One region of the Arthrobacter oryzae genome, then DNA from elsewhere that is predicted to be linked to it. Evidence: riboswitches for the same ligand, from Rfam matches in the RefSeq annotation. Region 1 holds a riboswitch; each other region holds the start of a gene.
The links. A riboswitch is a leader RNA that binds a small molecule or an ion and turns the genes downstream of it on or off. The one in region 1 is predicted to bind thiamine pyrophosphate.
Positions count from the first base shown of each region.

Region 2: another riboswitch for thiamine pyrophosphate. It lies ahead of Q8Z05_RS20100 (bifunctional hydroxymethylpyrimidine kinase/phosphomethylpyrimidine kinase); the one in region 1 lies ahead of Q8Z05_RS06395 (ECF transporter S component).
Region 3: another riboswitch for thiamine pyrophosphate. It lies ahead of thiO (glycine oxidase ThiO); the one in region 1 lies ahead of Q8Z05_RS06395 (ECF transporter S component).
Region 4: another riboswitch for thiamine pyrophosphate. It lies ahead of thiC (phosphomethylpyrimidine synthase ThiC); the one in region 1 lies ahead of Q8Z05_RS06395 (ECF transporter S component).

Region 1 is NZ_CP132204.1:1,377,999-1,381,199, reverse strand. Features, by position in the region: gene Q8Z05_RS06410 (monovalent cation/H+ antiporter complex subunit F) at 1-136, shown strand, start outside; gene mnhG (monovalent cation/H(+) antiporter subunit G) at 126-560, shown strand; gene Q8Z05_RS06400 (DUF4235 domain-containing protein) at 654-917, opposite strand; TPP riboswitch at 1,069-1,211, shown strand; gene Q8Z05_RS06395 (ECF transporter S component) at 1,284-1,916, shown strand; gene Q8Z05_RS06390 (ABC transporter ATP-binding protein) at 1,933-3,201, shown strand, end outside.
Region 2 is NZ_CP132204.1:4,365,307-4,368,507, forward strand. Features, by position in the region: gene Q8Z05_RS20100 (bifunctional hydroxymethylpyrimidine kinase/phosphomethylpyrimidine kinase) at 1-1,392, opposite strand, end outside; TPP riboswitch at 1,375-1,472, opposite strand; gene Q8Z05_RS20105 (ribonuclease E/G) at 1,585-3,201, opposite strand, start outside.
Region 3 is NZ_CP132204.1:172,816-176,016, reverse strand. Features, by position in the region: gene Q8Z05_RS00790 (RNB domain-containing ribonuclease) at 1-452, opposite strand, end outside; gene Q8Z05_RS00785 (ferritin-like fold-containing protein) at 494-1,168, shown strand; gene thiE (thiamine phosphate synthase) at 1,169-1,888, opposite strand; TPP riboswitch at 1,915-2,034, shown strand; gene thiO (glycine oxidase ThiO) at 2,021-3,201, shown strand, end outside.
Region 4 is NZ_CP132204.1:4,463,057-4,466,257, forward strand. Features, by position in the region: gene Q8Z05_RS20595 (amidohydrolase family protein) at 1-1,000, opposite strand, end outside; TPP riboswitch at 1,105-1,212, shown strand; gene thiC (phosphomethylpyrimidine synthase ThiC) at 1,207-2,991, shown strand; gene Q8Z05_RS20605 (alpha/beta fold hydrolase) at 2,977-3,201, opposite strand, start outside.

The sequences.
Region 1 (3,201 bases):
CTGCATCGACATGGCCGTGAACAGGCATCTGAACAACCTGATGCTGCTGGTGGCGCTGTCCATCATCGGGTTCATCGGATCAGTGACCGTGGCGCGCTTCGTGGCCGACCGGCGGGAGCAGCCCAATGAATCCTGAACCATCTTCCGTGGACGCCATCATTGACACGGTGTCGGCTGTTTTTATGGTGGTGGGCGCCGTGATGTCCCTCGGCGCGGCGATCGGCCTGCTGCGCTTCCCGGACCTGATGAGCAGGATGCACGCGGCCACCAAGCCCCAGGTGCTGGGGCTCTTCCTGCTGCTGGCCTCGGTGGGCCTGCAGCTGCGGACCTGGTGGGTGTGGCCGGTGCTGTTCGTGGCGTGGATCTTCCAGGTGCTCACCGTTCCGGTGTCCGCGCACATGGTGGGAAGGGCCGGCTACCGCACCAAGCACCTGCACAGGGAGCTCCTGACGGTGGACGAGCTGGAAGCCGTGGTGCTGAAGGCCGCCGACAAGAAAACTGCCGAGCCGCAGGACCCGGGCAAGCGGTCCGGGGACGACCACCAGCGCGGATCAGCCTAGGGATCACTCTGCAAAGAGTTTTTGTCCAGATAACGCGACGTGGAGGCCGGTTAGCTCGCGTTATCTGGACAAAAACTCGGGTTGGGTTGGGACCTAGACGATGTCCTGGCTCTTGGCGAAGCGCGTGATCGCACGCTGGGTGCCGCGGTTGGCCAGGACCTGGATGATGGCGCTGACAGCCGCCGAAATCAGCGCGAAGGTCAGGGCGGTGCGCAGGGTGGTGGGGACGTCATCCTTGTCGCCCTTCGGGGGCTTCCGGCCGGTGACCTTTTCCCAGACAACGTCGACGGCCTTGGTGCCGGCGAACCCGGCCAGCAGGCTTACTCCGGTCCCAAACAGCTTGATGAAGAAACTCATATCCAGTACCCCTTACAGGTGGGAGACGGCGGAAACAGGACTTCCCCTAGCCTAACCGCATCAGCCCCGCCGGATCACCGCCGATTGTGACACCGGCCCCGGGATTCGGCGGGCCCGCGGGTGTAAACTTATGCACGCCCACAAGGGCGAATTGATACGACAGGGGAGCGTCGCCGTCGGGCATCACTGGAAAAGTCCAGGGAACCGGAGGCGGGCGCTGAGAGTGCGGACAGCCGCAGACCCTCGAACCTGATCCGGTTAGTACCGGCGCAAGGGAGTCGAGTTCTCAGAGTGACCGGCAGCAGGCGGCGGAAGCCGCGGCCCCGCCGGCAACCACTCTCCCCTCCTGTACCTCAGGAGGAAGACATGACTGATATTTCTGCAAAGCAGACACTGCCACACAGCAAGCGCAGCTGGCGTGTGGTGGACATTGTGGTTGCCGCGTTGATCGCAGTGGCCGGCGGCGTCATTTTCTGGGCCTGGTCCCAGGGGGCCGCCGCGGTTTCGCCGGCCATGAACGCCGTGTACCCGCCGCTGACCGGCCTCATTGCCGGCGGCTGGATGATTCCCGCCGTCCTGGGCATGCTGATCATCCGCAAGCCGGGCGCCGCCCTGTTCTGTGAATCGGTAGCCGCCACGGGAGAACTGATCATGGGCTCGCAGTACGGTGCGTCGGTGCTGTTCTCCGGCTTCGTGCAGGGGCTCGGTGCGGAGATCATCTTTGCGGTGTTCGTGTACAAGAAGTTCAACCTGCCCGTGTCGCTGCTGGCCGGTGCCGCTGCAGGCCTCTTCTGTGGCCTGAACGACTCGTTCGCTCCGTGGGGCTGGAACATCGCCTACGCTGCCGGCGACAAGCTGGCGTACATCATTTTCACCGCCATCTCCGGAGCCGTCATCGCCGGTGCACTGTCCTGGATCGCCACCCGCGGCTTGGCCAGGACCGGTGTGCTCAGCTCCTTCGCCTCCCGCAAGGCAGCAACGGAGCCCGTCTTCTCCTGATGAACGCACACTGCTCATGACATCGTCGGACTACGTCCGCCCGGCAGCGGTCACGGCGCGCGGCTGGGGCTGGCGGCACGCCGGCCGGTCCCTGCCGGCCGTCCGCGGCCTGGACCTGGACATCCGGCCGGGCGAACGCGTGCTGCTGCTCGGTCCGTCCGGCGCCGGTAAATCCACGCTGCTGCACGCCCTCGCCGGCGTGCTTGGAGACAGCGACGCCGGCGCCCACCACGGGGGCACGCCGGACGCCGAGGACTCCGACGAGACCGGCAGCTTGCTGATCGACGGCGCCCCGCCGCGTGCCCGGCGAGGGTCCGCCGGCCTGATGCAGCAGGACCCGGAGACGCAGGTTGTCCTCTCCCGGGTGGGGGACGACGTCGCCTTCGGCGCCGAGAACCTTGCCGTGCCCCGCGCGGACATCTGGACGCGCGTCGGGGAGGCGCTCGACGACGTCGGGCTGGCGCACCTGCCGCTGGACCACCCGACGTCGGCCCTGTCCGGCGGGCAGAAACAGCGCCTTGCGCTCGCCGGCATCCTCGCCATGCGCCCGGGACTGCTGCTCCTGGACGAGCCCACCGCCAACCTTGACCCGGCCGGAGTGCTGGAAGTCCGCGACGCCGTGGGCCGGTGCCTGGATAAGACCGGGGCAACGATGGTGGTGGTGGAACACCGCGTCGGCGTGTGGAAAGACCTCGTGGACCGGATCGTGGTGCTGCAGCCGGGATCCGCCACGGATTCTGCAGTGCTCCTGGACGGCGCCCCGGACCAGGTCCTGGCACAGGCGCGGGACCTGCTCATCGCCGCCGGCGTCTGGGTGCCCGGGTACGTCCCGGCGACCCGGACGCGGTCCGGTGCCGCGGGCGGAGCACCCGGTGATGCCGGGGCGCCCGCGGGCGTGGCCTCGGGGGGAGTGCCGGGTAACGGGAACCTCCTGCTGGCAGCGGAGCACCTGGCCGTCTCCCGCGAACGTCCCCGCCGGAGGGGCTTCAAGGCCGTCCCGCCCGTCCCGGTGCAGTCCGGCATCACGGCGCAGGTCCGGACCGGGCAGGCGCTGACCATCACCGGCCCCAACGGTTCCGGCAAGTCCACGTTTGCGCTGACCCTGGCCGGGCTGCTCCGGCCGGTGGAAGGCAAGGTCTCCGCGACGGTGGACCTCAGCGAAGGCGCGGGCATTGATCCGTACAAGTGGAAGGCGGAGCAGCTTATTTCGCGGATCGGCACCGTGTTCCAGGAGCCGGAGCATCAGTTCGTCACCGGCCGGGTGCTGGACGAGCTGATGTTCGGC
Region 2 (3,201 bases), 1.7 Mb from region 1:
GAGCCACTCGGCGTAAGGGTGGCTGGCCGGCGAGCCGGCCGCCAGGAACTGTCCATGAAGCGTGGCACCTACCTCGGCGTACAGCCAGAAGCACGGAAGCACGGCGGCTACGAGCACTCCGTAGCTGCCGGAAACTGACGAAGCCAGGAGGTGGTCCACGTAGGACTTGGTCACGGGCCCCAGGCCGTCGTCCACCTTCCGGGTGCTGAGCCACGTCCGGTGCAGTTCGGACTCGACTTCGAGGCATTGCTGGGCCGCGCGCGCCCAGAAAAGCTGTTCGGCCTCAGTGGGGGCTATGGCGGCGGCACGGGACAGCACCCTGGAATAGCCGTTCAGGTAAATGGCGTCCTGGGCAAGGTAATACGCAAAGTGCTGCTCGGTGAGGGTGCCGTCGGCCAGGGCACGGATGAAGTCCAGCCCATAGATGTCGTCCAGGTCCGGCCTGGCGTCCTGCCGGAGCACCGCAGCGAACTGCCCTTCGGCCGGCGCGTCCGCGCCTTTGGGCGCGAGATGGTGGAAATGGTGGACCGGGCCGTTGCCTGTTCCCACTTCCAGTGCTTCGGCTTCCCGGAGCGCTCCCTGCAGCCACGGCTTCACTTCCCGCAGCGATGCTTCCCAGTCCCCCAGCCGTGCCTGCGCAGTTGCCATCGCCGAGGACAGCGAACAGCCCGTGCCGTGGCTGTTCCTGGTGGTGATCCGCTCGCCGGGGACTACCACAACGTCCTGGCCGAGCAGCCCTTCGGTGTTGACGAGCGCGTCGGGGCAGGAACCGCCGTCGAGATGTCCGCCCTTGACCAGGACGGTGGTGCCCGCCTGGGCAGCGAGGCGCTTGCCCTGGGCCAGTGCCGCTTCCCAGTCGCCGGCGAGGGGTTCGTTGAGGAGCATCGCCAGTTCGGCCAGGTTCGGCGTAACAAGGTCGGCAAGGGGCAGGAGTTCACGCAGTTCCGCCTCGGCCGCCTCCTGCAGGAGCCGGTCCCCGCTGGTGGCGACCATCACGGGATCAAGAACGACGACGGCGGGACGGGCCTTCTGCAGCCAGCCGCGGACGGCGGCAATCACCGCAGAGTCACCCAGCATGCCGATCTTGACGGCGTCAATGCTGATGTCATCGCTGATGGCCTCAAGCTGGGCGGTCAGGAATTCGGCCGGGGGCACGTGGACGGCACGGACGCCGCGGGTGTTTTGCGCCGTCAAGGCGGTGATGGCAGCCATGCCGTATCCGCCGTTGGCGGCAATGCTCTTGAGGTCCGCCTGGATCCCGGCCCCGCCGGACGGATCGGAGCCGGCGATGGCCAGCACCCTCGGTGTACGGCGAAGGAGGGCGCCGCCGGACGCTGAGGGGGTTGCCGTGGAGGCAGGCGTGGGCAGGAATGATATTGCCAAAGGAGACATCCCTTCGCCGGTGCTAACCGGACAGGTTCAACGGGTGTGGATCTCAGCCGGCCCTGTGCGCGGCACCCCGTGTCAGTCCCCTAGCCTACTGTTTCCCCGCAACGAACTCGCGGGTGCGGCCCGAAACCGGCGTATTGCTACGCCTGCCTCGGACCGCACCCGCGATGTCAGTTCGTGGAACCTGCCCTGAGATCAGAGCTCGGAGGCCGGTACACCTACGCCGAGGATGATCGGTTCGTTGGCGGGTGCCTTGGCAGGCGCGTCCTTCTGGGCCGGCTCGGGTGCCTTTGCTTCGTGGGTGTGACCTGACGCAGCTACCGGAGCAGTCTCGTGGTGTTCCACGGACGTCTCGTTCGCTGCGCCCTGGGCACGGCTGGCGCTCCGGTTGCGGCGGGGACGGCGCGCCCGGCCCTGCACCGCAGTGTGATCGGTGTAGTCCGCTTCAGCCGCACGCGCTGCCGGCGCCTGGGCGGCCGGCACGTGGGCAGGTGCCTGAACCGCAGGCTGAGCCGCAACCTGCGGTTCGGCAGGTGCCGCCGGAGTTTCAGCCACTACAGGCTCGCCAAGGTGCGCGAAGGCTTCAGCCAGCCGGTCAAGCGTCAGGGAAGCTCCCGGGGAAGGCGCTTCTCCGCCATGCTCAACGAACGGCAACGCCACCTTTTCGCCGCCGAAGGTCAGGACCGCCGCGGGACGTCCAGCAGCAGCCACCTCAGTTTCCGATGCCTTGGACGGGCGTACTGCGGCAGGAGCTGCCTGCGTGGCAGCGGGCTGCGCCGGCGCGGATCCGGGCCTGGCCGGAGTCCCGGCCTGCCCGGAGGGTGCCTGGCCGGAGGATGCCTGGGCTGCCAGTGCCTGGCCTACTGCCTGTGCCGCGGCTGCTGCGGCCGGGGCCGCATGGCCCGCTTCGGCGTCGTGCAGGTGGGCTGCGTGCGCGGCCGCGGCGATGTTCGCCAGCGCCACGCGGGTGGCCTCAGCCTTTGCATGGCGTTCGGCTTCTGTGGGCTCGTGATGCGCCGGAGCGGGCGTCGACGGAGCTGCCTCGGAAACCGGCTGGCCACCCTTGCCGCGGCGACGGCTCTTGCGCTCCGTCCGGGGCTGCTGCTGCTGCTGGATCTCGGTCCGCTGCACGTGGTGCTCGGCGGCAACAGTGTTGGCGCGGCGGTGCTCCACAGGCTCGTCGTGGGTGACGATGCCGCGGCCGGCACAGGCCTCGCACTGCTCGCCGAAGACTTCCAGCAGCCCGGTGCCCATGCGCTTTCGGGTCATCTGGACCAGGCCCAGCGAGGTCACTTCGGCAACCTGGTGCTTGGTCCGGTCGCGGCCGAGGCACTCCACCATGCGGCGCAGCACCAGGTCGCGGTTCGATTCCAGCACCATGTCGATGAAGTCGATCACGATGATGCCGCCGATGTCGCGGAGGCGCAGCTGGCGCACCACTTCCTCGGCAGCTTCCAGGTTGTTCTTGGTGACGGTTTCCTCGAGGTTGCCGCCGCTGCCGGTGAACTTTCCGGTGTTGACGTCCACCACGGTCATGGCTTCGGTGCGGTCGATCACGAGGGAGCCGCCGGAGGGCAGGAAGACCTTGCGGTCCAGTGCCTTGTGGATCTGCTCATCGATCCGCCAGGCGGCGAAGATGTCCGTATCCTTGGTCCACTTTTCGAGCCGGCCCACCAGGTCCGGAGCCACGTACGTCACGTACGCCTCGATGGTGTCCCAGGCTTCCTCGCCGGAGACGATCAGCTTGGAGAAGTCCTCGTTGAAGACGTCACGGACCACCTTGATGGTGAGGTCCGGTTCGCCGTAGAGGAG
Region 3 (3,201 bases), 1.2 Mb from region 1:
AGGTCAAACTCCCACACGAAGGCCGAGCACAGCTGGCCGGCCAGCAGGCTGCCGGCCTGCTCGCTGATGACTTCCGGGTGGAGCGGAATCCGCCCGTCCGGAGCGTAGATCGTCTGCCCCCGGCGACGTGTCTCGGCGTCGAGCGCCCCTCCCGGTGAAACGAAGGAAGGAACATCGGCGATGGCGTAGAAGACCTTGTACCCGTCCCCTGACTTCTCGATGAAGAGGGCCTGGTCCAGGTCCGTGGAGGACGCGGGATCTATGGTCACAAACTCCACTGCAGTCAGGTCAAGGTCCGGCATCTTGTGCTCTGCAATGGCCGCCAGCGCATCCTCGAGGACGTCTTCAGGGAACGGCCCGGGTAGCTCCAGCTCCGTACGGAGCGCGTTCAGGGCCTCGGCCAGCCGGTTGGTCTGTTCGTGGACACTGGGAGTCAGGCGATGATGTGACACGAAAGTCAGATTAGCTCGATTTGCGCCATTAGTCTTGGACGATGAGCTTATCCCCGGCTGACACCGCTCACTACAACCGCTTCGTCGCAGACCTGTTCGGAATGATGGCCTACGGCGAGCTGTCGGCCTTCGAACGGTTCGCCGCAGACGCGCGGTATTCGCCCACCCTCCATGACCGGGCCGTGCTCGGCAGGATTGCCGTGGTGGAGTTCCAGCACTACGAGCTGGTGAGCTCCCGCCTCGCGGACATGGGGATCGACGCGGAGGACGCCATGTTGCCGTTCCAGGCAGCCGTGGACTTCTTCCACTCGCGGACGCGCCCGGGCGACTGGTTCGAATCACTGATGAAGGCGTATGTCATCGATACGGTTTCCGCTGACTTCTACCGGGCCATCTCCCGCTACGTCGACGCCGGCACACGGGAACTCATCGAACAGGTCCAGGCCTCCGATGAGACGACCCAGGTGCTCCGCGAACTGCTCAGGGGCGCCCTGGCCGATGATCCCAGGCTCGCCTCCAGGCTTGCGCTATGGGCCAGGCGGCTGCTCGGCGAAGCACTGACGCAGGCGCAGCGGGTCAGCCATGAGCATGCGTTCCTGGGACGCCTGATTGGCGGCGGGGACACTGCCGCGGCGAACGAGCTGGTCAGCGGGCTGATCGCCGGGCTGGCAGGGAACCATTCACGGCGGATGACGGAGCTCGGCCTGGCCGGATAGTCAGGAGCCGGCATCGAGGGCCGCCAGGAGCGACCGTGCTGCTGCGGCAGGATCATCGGCCTCGGTGATGGCGCGGACCACCACGATCCGCTGCGCGCCTGCAGCCACCACCTGCTCAACGTTGCCCAGGTCAATGCCGCCGATGGCGAACCACGGCAGCTGCGCCGTGCCGGCGTCGCCAGCGGCCGCCGCGCCGGCAGCGGATGTTTGGGACGCGGTTATGCCGTCAGCGGCCGCCGCGGCATAGCGGACCAGGTCGAGGCCGACGGCGGCCCTCCCCGGCTTGGTGGGAGTGGCCCACACCGGCCCGACACAGAAGTAGTCCAGGCCACCGGGGCCGCGTGATGCGGCGATGGCGGCATCGATCTGTTCCGGACTGTGCGTTGAGAGGCCGATGACGGCTTCATTGCCGAGGAACTTGCGGGCCGATGCCAGGGGGAGGTCTTTCTGACCGACATGAAGCACGGGTGCGCCGGAGAGCGAGGCAATGTCCGCGCGGTCGTTGACCGACCAGAGGCGGCCGTGGCGGCGGGCCGCGGCTTCCAGCACGTCGAGCAGCTCGAGCTCTTCGGCCGCTTCCAGGTTCTTGTCCCGGAGCTGGATGATGTCAACGCCTCCGGCATAGGCGGCGTCAACGAAGTCTCCGAAATCGCCACGGTCGGTGCGGGCGTCGGTGCAGAGGTACAGGCGGGCATCGGTGAGGAGGGCTTGCTCGGTCATGGCACCAGCCTAGTTCCCCTAAACTGGTGGAGTACCGCGGGAGCCCGCTGCAGCTGTCACAAAGCTGCAGGGCTGAGAGGGCGTCAGAGCCGACCGCTTGACCTGATCCGGTTAGTACCGGCGTAGGGAAGGATGACAATGACCCCGCAACCTCCAGCAGGCTGCACCGCCGCGCGCCCGGACATCAGCGCCGACGTCGCCGTGATCGGAGGCGGAATCATCGGCCACGGCATCGCCTGGGAAGCCCGGGAGTCGGGCAGGTCCGTGGTGATCATCGACGACGCCCCCGGAACGGGCGCGAGCTGGGCCGCCGCCGGCATGCTGGCCCCGGTCAGCGAACTGCACTACCAGGAGGAAGAGCTCCTGGAGCTCATGCTCCACTCCTCAGGGCTCTGGCCGGCCTTCGCCGCCGGACTGCAAGGCGGTGTCCGGGACGGCGCCGGCCCGGACACCGGTTACCTCACGACGTCGACCCTCGCCGTGGGTGCCGACGCCGCCGACCGGCGGGCGCTCGCCGACCTGCGCGGCGTCCAGCGGTCCAGCGGCCTCACAGTGGAACCACTGACAGTCAGGGAAGCGCGTGCCCGCGAGCCCTTGCTGAGCCCGGGCATCTCCTGCGCCTTCGACATCCCGGCCGACCACCAGGTGGATCCCCGCAAGCTCCTGGCCCTGCTTGCGGAGTCCCTGGCGGGCTGCGCCGTGCGTGAGCGGGCCGCCGGCCTGCTCTGGGAGGACGGGCGGGTCACCGGTGTCGGCCTGGCCGGGGGAGGCACCGTGCATGCCGGGGAGACCATCATCGCCAACGGGCTGGAAGCAGCGTCACTCGGCGGACTGCCGGCCGGCCTCCGGCTGCCGCTCCGCCCGGTGTACGGCGACATCCTGCGGCTGCGTGTCCCCGCCTACCTGCAGCCGATGCTGACATCCACCGTCCGCGGCATGGTCCACGGAGTCCCCGTCTACATCGTGCCCCGGCAGGATGGCACGGTGGTGATCGGGGCCACCCAGCGCGAAGACGCCCTCGCAGGAGCCGGCAACGACCATGCCGGGCCGGCCGCGCCGGAAGGGCTGCCCGGCTCAGCCGTGTCAGCGGGCGGCGTCTACCAGTTGCTCCGTGACGCGCAGGTGCTGGTACCCGCCGTCGCTGAACTGGAACTCCTGGAAGCCACAGCCCGGGCCCGGCCGGGAACACCCGACAACGCGCCGCTGCTGGGGCGCGTCGCGGACGCCGGAACCGGCGGTGATGTACAGGGGCTCATCATTGCCACCGGATTCTTCCGCCATGGCGTCCTGCTCACTCCTGCGGCAGCCTCCAT
Region 4 (3,201 bases), 1.6 Mb from region 1:
GGACGACGTCGGCACTGGCACCTTCGGTAATGCCGTCCGCTCCCAGCCAATCCCGGGCGGCCCACGACGCAGCGCCGAGGGCCGCTGTCGCCGGCAGGCCGGCGGTGTGGAGCGCGATGATTTCATCCACGATCCGGCCGTGGCGGATGACGCTGCCCGCATCCGTCCCTGCGTAGATCGGCACGCCGGCGTCGAAAGCTTCCACGATCCGTTCGTTCCGGCGCTCCCACAGTGCGCGCATGTGTGCCGCGTACACCGGAAACTTCTGCTCTGCCCGGGACGCTATGTCCGGGAAGGTCGCAATATTGATGAGCGTGGGCACGATCGGAACCTGCTGGTCGACAAACCGGGGTATGTGCCGCGGCAGGAGTCCGGTTCCGTGTTCGATGCAGTCGATTCCGGCGTCGAGCATGTCATCCAGGGTGTCCTCGGCGAAACAGTGCGCCGTCACCCTGGCCCCTTCATCGTGCGCCGCCCGGACGGCGTCCCGCACCACGGCGGCAGGGAACGACGGCGCGAGGTCGCCGGCGTCGCGGTCTATCCAGTCGCCCACGAGCTTGACCCAGCCATCACCCGCGCGGGCCTGCTTCCGCACTGCCTCGACCAGGCCGTCCGGCTCCACTTCGACGGCAAACCCCCTGAGGTACCGGCCGGTCCGGGCGACATGCCGGCCGGCGCGGATGATCCGGGGCAGCTCCGGGCGCTGCTGGAGCCAGCGTGTGTCGTGGACGGCGCCGGCATCACGGACCAGCAGTGTTCCCGCGTTCCGGTCCGTGGTGGCCTGCTCCTCAGCCAGGGAATCCGGAACGTCACCGGCGGGTCCCAGCCCGATGTGGCAGTGGGCATCCACCAGGCCGGGAAGGACCCAGCCGTCAAGCACCACGTCCGGCGGAGCGGCCGGACGGCTGAATGTCAGCCGGCCGTCCACGGCCCAAAGGCCCCGCCGCTCCTGGTCCGGGGCAGTGAGCACGGTCCCGCTGAATTCAATGACGCCACGCATGCTTCAAGCCTAAACCTGCCCGTCCCGTCACCGCCTCGCACCCTGCGCCCGGTGTCACAGCCGGTGTTGTTGGGGACCCTCGCGATGCCTTGTGGTAGCTTCGTCTACGACCACACGGGTGCCCTTGCAGGGGCTGAGATCGGGCTGATGCAGCCTGCGACCGTTGAACCTGTCCGGGTAATGCCGGCGAAGGAAGTGAGTATTCCGTGAATACACCAGAAACACAGCTCTCCCCTGCCCAAAAAGAAACGCAGTCCCTGAAGTCACATTCGTTGGCATTCATCAACGACGAAGCCACCGGGATCCGCGTGCCGGTGACCGAGATTGCCTTGGAGGACTCGCCGGGCGGGACAGCAAACCCGCCGTTCCGGGTGTACCGGACGGCCGGGCCGGGCAGCGATCCCGTGGTGGGGCTCGAACCGTTCAGGACCCGTTGGGTTGAAGCCCGGGCCGACACCGAGCCGTACAGCGGCCGGGAACGCAACCTGCTCGACGACGGCAGGTCCGCCGTGCGCCGCGGTGCCGCCTCGGCGGAGTGGAAGGGCGCGCAGCCGGTGCCCCGCCGCGCCGTCGACGGCAGGACCGTCACCCAGATGCATTACGCCCGGCAGGGTGTGGTGACTCCCGAGATGCAGTTTGTCGCCCTCCGCGAAAACTGCGACGTGGAGCTTGTCCGCAGCGAAGTGGCTGCCGGCCGCGCCATCATCCCCAATAACATCAACCACCCGGAATCCGAGCCGATGATCATCGGCAAGGCCTTCCTCGTCAAGATCAACGCCAACATCGGCAACTCGGCCGTGACCAGCTCCATCGCCGAAGAAGTGGACAAACTGCAGTGGGCCACCCAATGGGGTGCCGACACGGTGATGGACCTGTCCACTGGTGACGACATCCACACCACCCGGGAATGGATCATCCGCAACTCCCCCGTGCCGATTGGCACCGTGCCCATCTACCAGGCGCTGGAGAAGGTCAACGGCGAAGCCAACAAACTCACCTGGGAGATCTTCCGCGACACGGTGATCGAACAGTGTGAGCAGGGTGTGGACTACATGACCATCCACGCCGGAGTGCTGCTGCGCTATGTGCCGCTGACGGCCAACCGTGTGACTGGCATCGTCTCGCGCGGCGGATCCATCATGGCCGGCTGGTGCCTGGCGCACCACCAGGAGAACTTCCTTTACACGCACTTCGACGAGCTGTGCGAAATTTTCGCCAAGTACGACGTCGCGTTCTCCCTGGGTGACGGTCTGCGCCCGGGAGCGACGGCGGACGCGAACGACGCGGCCCAGTTCGCCGAACTGGATACCCTGGCGGAACTGACCCAGCGCGCCTGGGAGTTCGACGTGCAGGTGATGGTGGAGGGACCGGGGCACGTGCCGTTCCATCTGGTCCGCGAAAACGTGGAACGCCAGCAGGAACTCTGCAAGGGCGCACCGTTCTACACCCTGGGGCCCCTGGTCACGGACATCGCCCCGGGCTACGACCACATCACGTCCGCGATCGGCGCCACGGAAATCGCCCGCTACGGCACGGCCATGCTCTGCTACGTCACGCCGAAGGAACACCTGGGCCTGCCGAACAAGGACGACGTGAAGACCGGTGTGATCACCTACAAGATCGCCGCCCACGCGGCGGACCTCGCCAAGGGCCACCCGGGCGCGCATGAACGTGACGACGCATTGTCCAAGGCCCGGTTCGAATTCCGCTGGCGGGACCAGTTTGCACTCTCGCTGGACCCTGTCACTGCGGAAGCCTTCCACGACGAGACGCTGCCTGCAGAACCGGCCAAGACAGCGCATTTCTGTTCCATGTGCGGGCCCAAGTTCTGCTCCATGCGCATCAGCCAGGACATCAGGGACGAATACGGTTCAGCCGAGGCCCAGGCCGCCCTCGCCGAGATGGCGGCAGGCATGCGGGAAAAGAGCGACGAATTCCTGGCAGCCGGCGGAAAAGTCTATCTCCCGGAGCTGCAGCTACGACGCCCGTGAGTGCTGGCGGCGGCTGACTTCTGCGATGAACGACCGGATGAACCGGTCGCCCTCCATCGAGTCCTGGGGCCGGTGTCCGCCCGCGGCAACGCGGTGCTGGGCACCGGTTTCGCGCAGGTAGCCGGCGATCTCCTCGTAGAGCGGCTCCCAGCCGCCGGTGAGGACCAGTGTGGGGACACCCGGAACGATGTCCAGCGGCGCCTCCCACGG